One region of the Massilia genomosp. 1 genome, then DNA from elsewhere that is predicted to be linked to it. Evidence: predicted binding sites of a transcription regulator. Region 1 holds the regulator's gene; the other holds the start of a gene.

Region 1 (7,423 bases):
TTCTCGACCTGGTGACGCGGCGCCGCTACCAGATCGACCAGGCAAGCCGCAGCTATGTAAGGTATTCGATGTTCGACACCATTGGCTATCGCCTGCTCGCCATCAGAAAGAAGGGCAGCTTCACGCCGGCCTACGGTTTGATCGAGCTGGAAAACAATCTGTCGCTCGAGGAGGGGGCGCGTACGCTGACCGAGTCGAGCGAAGGCGGCGCCACGGTTTTGGCAGTGAACGGCATTCGCATGGCCAGTCTCGGCCCGGGCGGTACCAGCGTCAGCGCCGCCGACGCGGCCATGTTCGCACGCGTCCTGCGCAATTTCGGCGCCCATCCGCGCGTGCTGACGCGCCTCTCCGCCCAGCAACGCCTGCCGGCCAGCCTGGTCACGTACCACAAGCAGATCGAGGGCTACAGCGAAACGCGTACCTATACGGTCAGCGCCGTCAAGCAAGGCGCGCCGGCCGCTTACAGTCTGGCCGCCTACAAGCCGCGTGCGCCGCAGGGCGACGAGATCGACAAGGTGCTCGACGCGGCCCCGCCGACGGCTGCGGCCAGGCAGGCGGCCGAGCGCGAAATCGCGCAGGCGCACGCAGATAATCGGCCGCTGGACGCCGTGCTGGGCTTGAACGAATGGATATTCTCGGGGGGCGCTTCGATCACGCGCACGCCAGAGCAGCGCGCGCTGGGGAAGGCCAACCCGGAGGTGATCCGGCTCGATGCCGTCATGGACGACAAGAAGACCACGGCGGAACTGGAAGCGGCCAACGTCACGCTGCAGGACCTGCGCAAGCACACCACGCGCAAGCAACATGTCCTGATGCTGTTTGAAGCCGATAACCTCAAAGAGTTGGGCAGGTACCGCGAAGCGGCTGCGTTGTACGCCAAGGCGCTGCAGGCCAATCCGGCAATGGCGTCAGCCTACGGCGGCATGGCAATGGCGCTTTACAGGAGCGAAGATACACAGCGCGCCTGGCGCAGCTGGGATGCGGGACGGCGCATCTCGGGCGGCGGGGAATTCGACTTCTTCGGCAACGTCGAGCAACTGGAAAAGTCGCTCTTGCGCGACTACCCGGAGTTCCTGTAAGCGCTGCGCACACCTGCCCGCCCGGTCACAGGCACTTGCGCAGGGCGACCGGCGGAATCTTGAGCGCTTCGCGGTACTTGGCAACCGTGCGGCGCGCAATCACCATGCCCTGCTCGCCCAGCATGTCGGCGATCTTGCTGTCCGACAGGGGGCTCTTCGGATCTTCGGCGCTGGTCAGCTGCACGATCAGCGCCCGGATCGCCGTCGATGACGCTTCGCCGCCCGCTTCGGTGGCCACGTGGCTGCCGAAAAAATACTTCAGCTCGAACATGCCGTGCGGCGTCATCATGTACTTTTGCGTGGTCACGCGCGAGATCGTGCTTTCGTGCAGGCCAAGCGTGTCGGCGATTTCGCGCAGCACCAGCGGGCGCATCGCCACCGCGCCGTGCGAAAAGAAATTGCGCTGGCGTTCGACGATCGCTTCGGCCACCCGCAAGATGGTGTCGAAGCGCTGGCGCATGTTCTTGATCAGCCATTTGGCTTCCTGCAGCTGCGCGCCCATCTGCCCTTCGCCCTTGCCCTGCTTGAGCAGCGCGGCGTACATGCTGTTTACGCGCAGGCGCGGCATCACGTCGTTATTGAGCATCACCGACCAGCCGTTTTTTGCCTTGCGCACGATCACGTCCGGCACCACGTAGTCCGACACGTCGGACGCGAACTCCGCGCCCGGATGCGGATTGCACTGGCGGATCACGGTCTGCGCCTCGCGCAAGTCTTCATCGTCGCAGTCGAGCGCTTTTTTCAGCTTGTTGAATTCGCGCTGGGCGAACCAGGTCAGGTGGTTTTCGACGATGGTCAGCGCCATGCGCCGCGTCACCATCGGCACGCCGGGCATGCGCCGGATCTGCAGCGCCAGGCATTCGGACGCATTGCGCGCGCATACGCCGCTCGGATCGAAACTTTGCAGCAGCGCCAGCACGGTGCGCAGTTCCTCGATCTCGATCTCCAGCTCGGGCGGCATGCGCTCGTGGATCTCTTCGAGCGACTCGGTCAGGTAGCCGTTGTCGTCGATGGCGTCGACGATCAGTTCGACCAGCGCCCGGTCGCGCGCTTCGAGCACGGTCACGCGCATCTGCTCCATCAGGTGCTCGCGCAAGGTGATGCTCGATGCTTCGAGCTGCGGGCGCGAATCCTCGTCGTCGGGCGTCTTGGCGCGACCGAGGTCGCCCCACTCGCCATCGTTGTCATTGCTGGCCGGGCTGTCCGCTTCGCCGCCTTCGAAGGTCTCGCCTTCGCTTGGCGCCGGCGCATCCTGCGCACCCGGCTCGGGCGGCGCTTCGGTCGGCGTCGAGGTGCTGCTGATGGCGCCATCGCCCAACAGGCGCACCGAATGATCGAGCGGATCGTCGAGTCGTTCGAGCAGCGGATTGTCGCTCAACAGCTGTTCCAGTTCCTGGTGCAGTTCCAGGGTCGACAACTGCAGCAGCCGGATCGACTGCTGCAACTGGGGCGTGAGCGCGAGGTGCTGGGAAGTGCGTAGTTGAAGGGACTGTTTCATGCCTACATCCGGAAGTGTTCGCCCAGGTAGACCCGACGCACGGATTCATCCGCGATGATATCGTCGGGACGACCGGAGGCGAGCACCGCACCCTGGTTGATGATGTAGGCGCGGTCGCAGATACCCAGCGTTTCGCGCACGTTATGGTCGGTGATCAAAACGCCGATGCCGCGCTGCTTGAGGAAGCGCACGATGCGCTGGATCTCGATGACGGCGATCGGATCGACCCCGGCGAACGGTTCGTCGAGCAGCACGAAGCGCGGGTTGGTCGCCAGCGCGCGCGCGATCTCGACCCGGCGCCGCTCGCCGCCGGAGAGCGACATGGCCTGGTTCTCGCGCAGTTTTTCGATCTGCAGGTCGGCCAGCAGGGTATCTAAGCGTTCGTTGATCTGCGCCTTGGTGAGCGACTTGCCGTCGACCTTTTGCAGCTCCAGCACGGCGCGGATGTTTTCTTCCACGGTCAGCTTGCGGAACACCGACGCTTCCTGCGGCAGGTACGACAGGCCGAGCGCGGCGCGCCGGTGAATCGGCAGGCTCGAAATATCGACCCCGCTGATATCGATCGTGCCCGCGTCCGACGGCACCAGGCCGACGATCATGTAGAACGAGGTGGTCTTGCCGGCGCCATTCGGGCCGAGCAGGCCGACCACTTCGCCGCAGTCGACCTGCAACGAGACGTCGCGCACGACCAGGCGCTTGCCGTAGCTTTTCTGCAGGCCGCGCACGATCAGCGTGCTGCCGCAATTTTTCGGTTCGATCATGGATTTCCCGCAGCTGGCGTGGTGGTCGGCGCGGGCGCCGGCGTTGGTGCGGGCGTCACCGCCGGCGCGCTGGACGCCGGCGTGGCCGGCGCGGCGCGCGGCTTGCGCGGGGCGATGATCATGGTGCCGCGCCCCTGGCCCGGCTTGTTGGCGCCGCTGGCGTCATTACGCGCCACGAACACCTCTTTGCGGCTGTCGTAGGAAATGAATTCGCTTTCGATTTCGTTGGTCGGTTTCTGGCCCTCGAGCTGGCGGATTTTGGCGTTCGAGAACAGCTTCATCATGTCGTTGCGTTCATCGTATTCGATGCGCTGGGCCTGGCCTTCGATCCACAGGTCGGGGCCGCCGTCGCGCTTCTGGCGGAACGTGGCAGCCTTGCCGGCGCTGGCGGTCAGGGTCACGAACATGTCGCCTTCGGGCGTCTCCTTGATGACGGCGCGGTCCGACTTGAGAATCAGCGTGCCCTTGGTGACGACCACGTTCCCGGTCAGGATCGTCACCTGGGTCACTTCATTGGTCTCCAGGGAATCGTAGGTGATCACCGCCTGCTTGGCGGAATCGGCCTTTTCGGCGGACGCGGTGGCCGCGGCCAGGCCGAGCAGGGCGATGGCTAGGAATTTTTTCATTGTGGTTTACCTGTGATGGTTGGCGCTGCGCGCGCCGCTTTCGGTGGATACACGATCTGCCCGCGGCTGGCGAACTTGAGCTCGCGCGTTGCGTTGTTCGCTTCCATGCCGGTTCCCCTGATGGTGGAATTGCCCAGCGTGACCTGGACCGGCTGGTCGGACGTCATGCGGTCTTCGTCGGTAAAGACGGTCAGTGCTTCGGTCTTGAGCTGCATCGCGCGGTTGTTGGGCGACTCCGGCCGCACCACCTTGACGTCGCCCATCAGGTCGGCCTGGTTCTGGGCGTGGCGGATGCGCGCGCGCTGCGAGGTGATGGTGGTGAGCGGCTGGCCGGGCGCGACGCCCTGCAGCACCGGCAGCTCGACATCGGACGAATCGTCGATCGGGCGGTGCGTGAGCTTGGCGCCGGACACCAGGTAGCGCGGCTTGCCCTCGGGTGTCATGCGCACGAAGCTGAATTGTTCGACGATGTAGTCGGGTTCATTCTTGAAGGTGTTCGGATCGACCGTGGCGTCGGCGTTCTGCGCCAGCTGGACCAGCCAGAAAGTGCCGAAGGCGAAGAAGGTCCCGACCACCATGATCGCGGTCAGGCGCCAGCGGTGTGCGGTGCGCTTATGCATGGTGGTCTCCTGTGGCGTGCATCAGGCGAAGTACGGCGCCAGCGCCGCGTCGTAGGTGCCTTGCGCGCGCATGACCAGGTCGCACACTTCGCGCACCGCGCCACGCCCGCCGCCGGCCTTGGTGACGTAATGGGCGCGGTACTGCACTTCCGGATGCCCGGTCGGCACGGTGACGGCAAAGCCGACCTGCAGCAGCAGCGGCAGGTCGATCACGTCGTCGCCGATGTAGCCGCATTGCGCGGCGCTGACGCCGGTCGCTTCCAGCAGTTTGGCAAAGGCCACGCGCTTGTCGTGGATGCCCTGGTGGACGTGCATGATGCCCAGGTCGGCCGCGCGCCGCACCACGATCGGCGACTGGCGCGCGCTGATGATGGCGGTGGCCACGCCGCTCTTTTGCAGCAGCTGGATGCCCAGGCCGTCGAGCACATTGAAGGTCTTGGTCGCTTCGCCATCGGGGCCGTAGGTCAGGCTGCCGTCGGTGAGGACGCCGTCGACGTCGAAAATCATGACCTTGACGGCGGCGGCGCGCTGCATGTGGGCCAGTTGGTTTGCGGGCTCGCTCATGTCAGATCACCTTGGCGCGGGTCAGGTCGTGGATATGCAGGGCGCCAACGAGCTTGCCGTCGGCATCGACCACCAGCATCTGGTTGATGCGAAATTGTTCCATGATGGCCACCGCGTCGACCGCCAGCTGGTCGGGACCGACGCGGCGCGGGTCGGCGTGCATCACGTCGCGGATGGTGATCTTCGTGAAATCCTGCACGCGCTCGATCAGCCGGCGCAGGTCGCCGTCGGTAAATACGCCGACCGGATGACCGGCGGCGTCGACGATGGCGGTCATGCCCATGCCCTTCTGGGTGATTTCGAGCAGGGCCACCGAGAGCGACACATCGGCAGTTACGGCCGGCACCGCGTCGCCGCTGCGCATGACGTCGCGCACGTGGGTCAGCAGGCGCCGTCCCAGCGCACCACCCGGATGCGAGCGGGCGAAATCTTCTTCTTTAAAGCCGTGGGCGTCGAGCAGCGCCACGGCCAGCGCGTCGCCCAGCGCCAGGGTGACGGTGGTGCTGGCGGTCGGCGCCAGGTTGAGCGGGCAGGCTTCCTTGGCCACCGAGACGTCGAGGTGCACGTCGGCCAGCAGCGCCAGGCTCGATTGCGGGTTGCCGGTCATGGCGATCAGCGGTGCGCCCATGCGCTTGATGATCGGCAGGATCGACATCAGTTCGGCCGTCTCGCCGGAATTCGAGATGGCGATGAAGGCATCCTGCGCGGTGACCATGCCAAGGTCGCCGTGGGCCGCTTCGCCGGGGTGGACGAACATGGCCGGGGTGCCGGTCGAGGCCAGGGTGGCGGCGATCTTGCGCGCGATATGGCCCGACTTGCCCATGCCGGAGACCACCACGCGCCCGCCGCACGCCATCAGCAGGCCGACGGCCTGGCCGACGCTGTCGTCGGTCTCCAGGCGCGCGTGCAGGGCGCGGATGGCGTCCGCTTCGATTTCCAAGGTCTCGCGGGCCAGTCGCATGGCGCGTTGCGTGAGGTTTTTGTCAAAAGCTTTCAGCATTGTTTTTTCATGGGTTACACTCATGGCAGAAGTATAAACGAATTGCGAAAGCAAAAAACTTGCCAGACGCAGAAATCGTGGTTACCCCGTGTTTTCGCTCGTCCTTTACCAATCCTTTACACGGCACCGCATGTTTTCAGGACTAGAACTCACCCTCCTTCTGTTAGGCAGCGCCGTACTGGGCGTGGTCGCTTTCCGCATGATGCACCTGCCGCCGATGCTCGGTTACCTGGCCGTCGGCATCCTGATCGGCCCGCACGCCCTGGGACTGGCCGAAAACAGCAAAACCACCGAAACCCTGGCCGAATTCGGTGTGGTGTTCCTGATGTTCTCGATCGGGCTCGAATTCTCCCTCTCGCAGCTGATGGCGATGCGGCGCATCGTGTTCGGCCTGGGGATGGCCCAGGTGGTGCTCACCATCGTCGCCACCATGCTGTTTGGCTGGCTGCTGGCGACCCAGCTGCCGGGCCTGAAAATCACCTGGCAGGCCGCGTTCGCGCTGGGCGGCGCGCTGGCCATGTCCTCGACCGCGATCGTGGTCAAGATGCTGACCGAGCGGCTCGAACTCGAAAGCGGGCATGGCCGCAAGATCATCGGCATCCTGCTGTTCCAGGATCTGGCGGTGGTGCCGCTCCTGATCCTGATTCCCTCGCTCGGTAAACCCCCGGAGGAACTGGCCGAAACGCTGGCCTGGGCCGGCGTGAAAGCGGTGATCGTGCTGGTGCTGCTGCTGTTCATCGGCCAGAAGATCATGCGCAAGTGGTTCACCATCGTCGTCAAGCGCCGCTCGCAGGAGCTGTTCATGCTCAACCTGCTCCTGATCACCCTGGGCGCGGCCTGGATCACCGAGCACGCCGGCCTGTCGCTGGCGCTGGGCGCGTTCGTGGCCGGCATGCTGATCTCCGAGACCCAGTACAAGCACCAGGTGGAGGAAGACATCAAGCCGTTCCGCGATGTGCTGCTCGGGCTGTTTTTCATCACCGTCGGCATGCTGCTCAATGTCGGTCTGGTGCTGGAAAACTGGTGGCTGGTGCTGCTCTTGCTGGTGCTGCCCGTGCTGCTCAAGTTCGCCCTGATCGCGGTGCTGGCCAAGATGTTCGGCGCATCCGACGGCGTGTCGATGCGCACCGGCCTGGCGCTGGCGCAGGCGGGGGAATTCGGCTTCGTGCTGCTCAACCTGACCTCCGGCGCGCGCCTGATCGACGACTTCATCATCCAGCTGGTGCTGGCGTCGATGGTGCTGTCGATGCTGGTGGCGCCGTTCATCATCGCCAG
Region 2 (7,423 bases), on a different contig from region 1:
GTGTGCCCTTCCGGCACCAGCAGCAGGTTGCGGGCGTCCGGGCAATATTTGTCGATGGCGGCCATGGCGGCTTGCACGGCCAGCGGCAGCATCTCAGTGGCAAGATTGTTGAAACCACCAGGGAACAGGTTGGTATCGACCGGGGCCAGCTTGTAGCCGGCGTTGCGCAAGTCGACCGAGCAATAGAACGGCGGCGTGTGCTCCTGCCACTCCATGCGGAACCAGCGCTCAATGGCGGGCGTGGCCGCCAGGATTTTCTTTTCGAGGTCGAGCAGCGGTCCGGTCAGGGCCGTGACGAGGTGGGGAACCATGGTTACTTCCTTAAATGATGCGGGAGGCCGACCCTCCAGGCACGCAGAATTCGCTATATTACCGTGCGAGAACACCACATCGGGGCGAAATCCGTATTTTAAAGTCCCATGGCCTTGCCAGGCAAAAACGATCTTGCGCCCCCCCCCCCGAGCGGCGCACGGCAGGTCTCCCTCGCTTCCCGCTTGCCGTCATCGGGGCTTAGGTGCTTTTTTCGCCTACTTCCAGCTTGGCGGTGACGGCGTCACCGACAGCGAAGGCATCTGCCTCTTCCGGCAAGGCGTGATACGCCTTTTGCGCCGCGTCGAACCCCACCTTTTCTGCCTTGTTGACAGCCAGTGTCCGATTGAATTCCTTTATCGCGGCTCTCTTATTCGCTAAATGGGCCAGATACGTCGGGTCCTTTTCCCTTAACTCTTTACTGTCGTGGAACTGCGGGGACTGTTCTCCTTTATACGTTTCAAGCGTTGCAACGGCCTCTTCGTAGGTCAGCCTCGCTTTCGAAAAGTCAGCACTTGTCTGACATAATCGGGGGAAGGTATAGTGCGCCAATTTTCTGAGCGTGGCGTTGCGTTTCTCGCGATCTGCGCCATATACGCTTGTATGGTAGGACTTTGCTTCGGCGATCTCGTCTGTGCCCATGGCGCACTTGTCTACAGCCTCCTTTGCCTGTTTCAGTATAGGCTTGGGAATTTGGTCAGAATGTGGTGGCGCTATTCCTTCCTGGCCAATATATTTGGCGATCATGAAGAATTGCTGTGCATGGCGCGATTCGTGGTACACCGTTCCAGCGGTCTCGGCCATTGACCTTTTTCCCAGGGTTTCCTCCGTCATTCCCATACTCCAGGTCTTCGAGTCGAACTCGCCGTTGCGCCCGCCGCCGAGATCCATCAGGCTGATGCTCGGGGCGGGAACGCGGGCTGCTTCAAATTGGGCGTTGATTACGTTTTGCAAATGTTCTATCTTTTGGGCGGGGGATTTTTTGCCCCAATCAGCTTCCACCGCCTTCATTTGAGCAACGAAGGCATCAATGACCTCTGGATGCGCAAGACTTGTGATGCGCACATCCGGTGCCACGGCGTCAGTGAGCCGAGACGATGGGACTGGGCTGGACATTTGAGCAACTTGGTGATCGATCTCGGTTGAATCCGAGACACTTTCCATATCCACATCCGGTACCTCGGCGTCAGTGAGCCGAGACGATGGGACTGGGCTGGACATTTGAGCAACGTGGTGATCGATCTCGGTTGAATCCGAGACACTTTCCATGTCCACATCCGGTACCTCGGCGTCAGTGATATGACATGATTGGACTAGAATGGAAATTTCGGCAATTAAGCGCTCCATCTCGCGAGGCGAGATGAACAGTTGATTGGGGTGCCCGGTTTTTGCCCTCTTTCCCTCCTTTGTAAGATATTCGTTTACCAACCGTCGAAACATATTCGCGTCGCGCGCGGACACTTGCCTTCGCGGCGATGATGGCCTGGCGGCGGCGCTATTGTCGGGATGTGCGGCCTGAGTTGCGGCTGCGTCAGTGATCTGAGACGTTTGGACCGGGTTGACCACCTGGGCAGAGGCGGCATGATTCACTGGGGCTGCACGCATATGTTTACCTTAGCGAGAGAGTATGGCAGGGACCGAGGCGATGCCTTGGCGGAACGATCGAATATCATTCCAGTGAGTAACGCCAAGCCGGCATAGGTTCCATCCGGGGACCGGGAACGATGCCCTTCAGGCAGGGCATGTGCAACATATCGCTGGCAAAATGCAGCGGGCTCCCAAAGTCGATATTCAACTTTGGGAGCCCGGTACTGTGCAGGACAGCAAACCGGCCCGCGAAGGACCGGCCATGCTGGAAACGATCAGCTGTGGTAGGCCGACTCGCCGTGGCTGGTGATGTCGAGCCCTTCGCGTTCCTCTTCTTCCGGCACGCGCAGCCCAATCACCACGTCCACCAGTTTATAGGCAAGGAACGACACGAGCGCCGACCACAGGATGGTGGTGCCGACCGCGGTCAGCTGCGTGAGCACCTGGCCGCCGATCGCGTAATCCGCCGATGCCTTGTTGGCAACGTAGTCGAAAATGCCCTGCCCGCCCAGCGATGGCGCCGCAAACACGCCGGTCAGCAGCGCACCGAGGATACCGCCCACGCCGTGTACGCCGAACACGTCGAGCGAGTCGTCGGCGCCGATCAGGCGCTTGAGGCCGTTCACTCCCCACAGGCAGACAATACCCGCCAGCAAACCAATGACCAAACCGCCCATCGGGCCGACGAAGCCCGCCGCCGGGGTGATCGCCACCAGGCCGGCCACCGCGCCGGACGCGGCGCCCAGCATCGATGGCTTGCCCTTGGTGACCCACTCGCCGAACACCCACGACAGGGTGGCGCAGGCGGTTGCCAGCAGGGTGTTGATGAAGGCCAGCGCGGCGATGTCGCCCGCTTCCAGGGCCGAACCGGCGTTAAAGCCGAACCAGCCCACCCACAACAGCGAGGCGCCGATCATGGTCATGGTCAGCGAATGCGGCGCCATGGCTTCGCGGCCGTAGCCGACGCGCTTGCCGATCAGGATTGCGCCCATCAGGCCGGCCACTGCCGCGTTGATGTGCACCACGGTGCCGCCGGCGAAATCGAGCGCACCTTTTTGAAACAGCCAGCCGGCTTTGGCGGTTTCGCTGGCCAGGGTGGCGGCGTCGGTGATGGCGTCCGGGCCGGTCCAGAACCACACCATGTGGGCGACCGGCAGGTAGCCGAAGGTGAACCACAGCACCATGAAGGCGAGCAAGGCGGCAAACTTGATGCGTTCGGCAAAGGCGCCCACGATCAGGCAGCAGGTAATCGCGGCGAACGTGCCCTGGAAAGCGACATAGATGAACTCGGGAATGACCACGCCCTTGCTGAAGGTGGCGGCGTAGGCAAAGGCGCCCTTGGCCGGGTCCCAGATGCCGTTCAGCAAAGCCCGGTCGAAGCCGCCGATGACGGCGTTGCCCGGCGTGAAGGCGACCGAATAGCCGTAGATGCACCACAGCACGATGATCAGGGCAAACACCACGAACACCTGCATCAGCACCGACAGCATGTTCTTGGTGCGCACCAGGCCGCCGTAAAACAGCGCCAGCCCGGGAATCGTCATCAGGATCACCAGCACGGTGGCGATGAACATCCAGGTGGTGTCGCCTTTGTGCGGCACCGGGGCTGGCGCGGCGGCGGGGGCGGCGACGCCGGCGCTGACGGCGGCCGGCGTGACAATGGCGGTGGCCGGCGCTTCGACCGGCGTGACCACGGCCGCCGTGGTGTCAGGCTTGGGCGCATCCTGGGCCGAGGCCGGCAATACGCCGCCGATGGCGCACAGCACGGCCAGTCCGGCCAGCCATTTTGTTATCGTTTTATTCATCAGTATTCCCCTCAGCTTAAAGTGCTTCGTTGCCGGTTTCGCCGGTCCGGATACGCACGACCTGTTCCAGGTTATAGACAAAAATCTTGCCGTCGCCAATCTTACCCGTGCGCGCGGCGCGTTCGATGGCTTCGATGGCTTGTTCGACGATGGCGTCGTCGACGGCCGCCTCGATCTTGGTCTTGGGCAGGAAGTCGACCACGTACTCGGCGCCCCGATACAGCTCGGTGTGGCCTTTCTGGCGCCCGAAGCCCTTGACCTCGGTCACGGTAATCCCTTGCACATTGATGGCCGAGAGCGCTTCGCGCACTTCGTCCAGCTTGAAGGGTTTGATAATGGCGGTGATCATTTTCATGGCTGGCCTCTTAAAAAGTTTTGGACACGGTCAGCACGGCGCGCGAACGGCCCAGGTCCTTGCCGTTGACCGGGCTGACATACAGGTCGGTGTTGGCGCTGATCACGGCCAGCGCGACCGATGCGAATCCGAAGTCCTTGGTCAGGCCGATCTTGGCGTCGTTATAGCTCAGGGCGTCGTTGTGGGCCACGCGCTGGCGGCCGAGGTGCAGGTTGAGCACCAGGCCGGTGGCCAGCTCGAGGTTGACGCCCAGGTCCAGGTAGCCGCTACCCTTGCTGTCGGTGGTGCCGAACAGATTGGTCGTCGAATGCGCGTATTTGATGTAGGCCGGCCCCATGCCGACCTGGCCGTACAGCTCGAAGGTGTTGGCGTTCGGATGCAATCCGTTGGAAGGGAAGCCGTAGTACAGGCCGCCAACGTCGTAGCTGATGCCCTTGGCGATCTCGCCTTTCTTGCCGCCGTACAGGTCGATTTCGACATCGCCGTCGCCGCCCAGGTCGCTGGTCCACTTGATGGTCGAGGCCCACACGCCGGCATACGCGCCGCTCGGGTTGTGGGTGTAGTCGGCGCCGCCCTGCACGGCCGGCTTCATGCGGCTTTGCGACAGGCCGCGATAGCGGTAATCGCTGGTCACGGCGGCGTTGAAGCTCACTGCATTGTCGGGCACGGGCTGGTCGGCAGCCTGGGCCAGCGGGGCTCCCAGGGTTGCCAGCGCCAGGGTCAGCGCGGCGGCGAGAGACAACGGAGTACACAGCTTGTTCATGGCGGTTCCCTTATGGTTTTTTAACAGAGACGGCGGTTGGGGTTTAAAATGAAGCCTGGAGCATGCACACTGCTTATCTACCCATTAGCAGAAGTCGTGCCAGCTCCGCTGACGCCCGGACGCAACTTGTATTTGCGCCTGGCGTCCCCAACTTGCTGTTAATAAACAGTAAAATTTCCGCGATTCCGGTCGCGGCCGGCATACATGCACCAAACTGGCCCACCTGCCGCACCGCTGCGGTGCGCTACCGATTTCACGAGGATTGCGATGGATATGAACAGCTTTTTCAACGACTTGCAGGGCAAGATCAACCAGGCCATCGAGAGTTCGCCTGCCAAGGATATCGAGAAGAACGTCAAGAGCATGATGACCCAGGGCTTTTCCAAGCTCGACCTGGTCACACGCGAGGAATTCGATATCCAGGCCCAGGTACTGGCCAAGACCCGCGCCAAGCTCGAAGCACTCGAACTGCGCGTGGCCGCGCTCGAAGAACAGCTGACCCCGGCCAAGCCGCAGGTCTGAGCGCATGCGGGCTGCGCGCCCGCATGGCTTTACCGCTGCATCAGCAGGCGTTCGACGGCCTCGATCTGGGCGGCGGAAAAGGCGTTGCGGCCCGCCTCGCGCGTCAGCAATTCGCCCATCGCCCAGGCGTAGATCAGCTGCGCCCGCGTGGCTGCCTCGGGCGCCTCAAAACCGGCTTCCACCAGCAGGCTCGCCACGAAGGCGACGCGCCGTTCATGCACCCGGCGCAACACCTGGGCCGCGCCCGGGTCTTGCGCGCCGAGCGTGTTGATGGCGTCATACAGGCCCACATCGAGCTGCCCCACGTTGGACAGCAGCAGGTGCAGGCGCGCCGGCGCATCGGTCGCGGCCAGGGCGATGCTGCCGATGATCTGGTCGGTGGCGACCGATTCCCAGCGTTCCAGCACCGCCAGCGCAAAGCTGGCGGCGCTGTCGAAATGCCAGTAAAAGCTGCCCCGGCTCACGCCCATCCGCTTGCACAGCGGATCGGCCTTCAAGGCCTGCGGCCCATCCTCGCGCAAGACGGCCAAGCCGAAGTCGAGCCAGGTCTCGCGCGATAAACGTGGCTGTCCGGGCGAACGGGGCGATGACATGGCAAACTCCCAACAATACGATGGCGGCGCCCGGGCGGGCGCGCGGCATGCGGTCTCATGCGCCGGCATCATAAGGTACCGTCGGCAAACCCAAGAGACCATACATCGTGTATAGTCAAACTATACACTCTGTATGGTTGGCCGCAACCGTGGCCAGCCGGCGCTTGTCATCCCAGGGAGCACACCATGTTTGCACGAGTCGCCCATGTTCAAGCCAAGCCAGAAAAGATCGGCGAGGTCGTTGCGCTGTACACCAGTTCGGTCATGCCGGTTCTTCAACAGCTGCAGGGATTCAAGGGAACGTATCTGTTGACCGATCCGGATACCGGCAAAGGCATGTCGATCACCTTGTGGGAGACCGAGGCCGACCGCCTTGCCAGCGACAGCGAAGCCGCCTTGCACGGACCGATCGTCCAGGTCATGCCGCTGCTGGCCGCGCCGCCCGTGGTGCTGGGGTTCGACGCCATCGAGGTGGTGTAAGCGGCGGGCGCGGCAACTGACGGCGCACTATTTCGCTGTGCGTCATGCTGCCGTCATCTGGGAGGATTATTCTGACGTTGTTGGTGACCTGCCCCAGCAGGTCCCACAGGTTAGTCCGGTGACCTCGAACACCGGCACCAGACATGTGCAGCCGGACACCCTCCGGCTGCTTTTTTTTGCCCGCAATCAGCGCGCCGGCACGCTCGGACGATGAATCACGGGGGCATGGCGAACTCCGGCAGGGCAATTGAGATGAATGGATCAGCCCAGAGCCGTGACGGTCACGCGGTGTCCGACGGATTAACGTTGTCCAAATGTAATTTCGACGAAAATATAACAATCGATTACAAAATTGTCAACACATCCTATATGGATAAACACTGGGGGGACGCGCTGCATGGCGCGTCGTCCCCTGAGGAAAAAACCTACGCCAGTTCTTGCGGATTGGCTTGCTTCCACGCTGCAAATTGTTTCGTGAAAACCGCGAACAGCGCGTCGTAGATCTCGACCGGATCGTCGTCGAGCACGGGCTCGTCGTGACCGTACTGTCCCTGGCGCTTGCCGAACATGGCTTTCAGGTCGGCATTGATCCAGATGCCATCCATGTGATGGAAGTAGATGGAGGCAAACTGGCGCAGGCCGGGCTCATCCGTCAGGTGGGTGTCCCACAGGCCGCGTGCCAGGCCAAGCTGCACCAGTTGCGACGGCCGCGCTTGCCTGCTGCGCATGGCGTCGAGGAGTTCATCCTGGCCGGGGAACATGCTGCGCTCGAGCCAGCCGTTTTCCAGCGCCCATTGCACGAACAGGCCGGCGCCGCTGTTGTGTTGCCTGGCCGCCTCGGGCGACGCCAGCTCGCGGCCTTGCCTGATCTGCACGCAGGCATTGGTGCGGCCATTGTTCATCCACAATTTGAGCTCGGTGTCACGCGCGGCATCCAGGGCCAGGGTACATTCTTTTTCCACCTCGCCATCTTCATCGACGGTTTCCTTGTAGTGCTGCGGCAGCTTGA

What was found. Region 1 encodes sigma-54, which starts transcription at its own class of promoters, with help from an activator protein. Its sites were predicted from a motif close to TGGCANGNAANCTGCTTT; they were not measured.
Region 2: a site for sigma-54 is predicted at 4,904-4,921, ahead of F1735_RS00755 (TorF family putative porin). Genes of this name have one in related genera too.

The regions. Positions count from the first base shown of each region.
Region 1 is NZ_WHJF01000015.1:378-7,800, forward strand. It holds gene F1735_RS07870 (tetratricopeptide repeat protein) at 1-1,079, shown strand, start outside; gene F1735_RS07875 (RNA polymerase factor sigma-54) at 1,105-2,577, opposite strand; gene lptB (LPS export ABC transporter ATP-binding protein) at 2,580-3,338, opposite strand; gene lptA (lipopolysaccharide transport periplasmic protein LptA) at 3,335-3,964, opposite strand; gene lptC (LPS export ABC transporter periplasmic protein LptC) at 3,961-4,584, opposite strand; gene F1735_RS07895 (KdsC family phosphatase) at 4,606-5,148, opposite strand; gene F1735_RS07900 (KpsF/GutQ family sugar-phosphate isomerase) at 5,150-6,172, opposite strand; gene F1735_RS07905 (monovalent cation:proton antiporter family protein) at 6,279-7,423, shown strand, end outside.
Region 2 is NZ_WHJF01000002.1:13,139-20,561, reverse strand. It holds gene gshA (glutamate--cysteine ligase) at 1-311, opposite strand, end outside; gene F1735_RS00770 (hypothetical protein) at 511-1,914, opposite strand; gene F1735_RS00765 (ammonium transporter) at 2,172-3,701, opposite strand; gene F1735_RS00760 (P-II family nitrogen regulator) at 3,718-4,056, opposite strand; gene F1735_RS00755 (TorF family putative porin) at 4,067-4,819, opposite strand; gene F1735_RS00750 (accessory factor UbiK family protein) at 5,087-5,341, shown strand; gene F1735_RS00745 (TetR/AcrR family transcriptional regulator) at 5,371-5,934, opposite strand; gene F1735_RS00740 (antibiotic biosynthesis monooxygenase family protein) at 6,121-6,414, shown strand; gene F1735_RS00735 (SMI1/KNR4 family protein) at 6,840-7,423, opposite strand, start outside.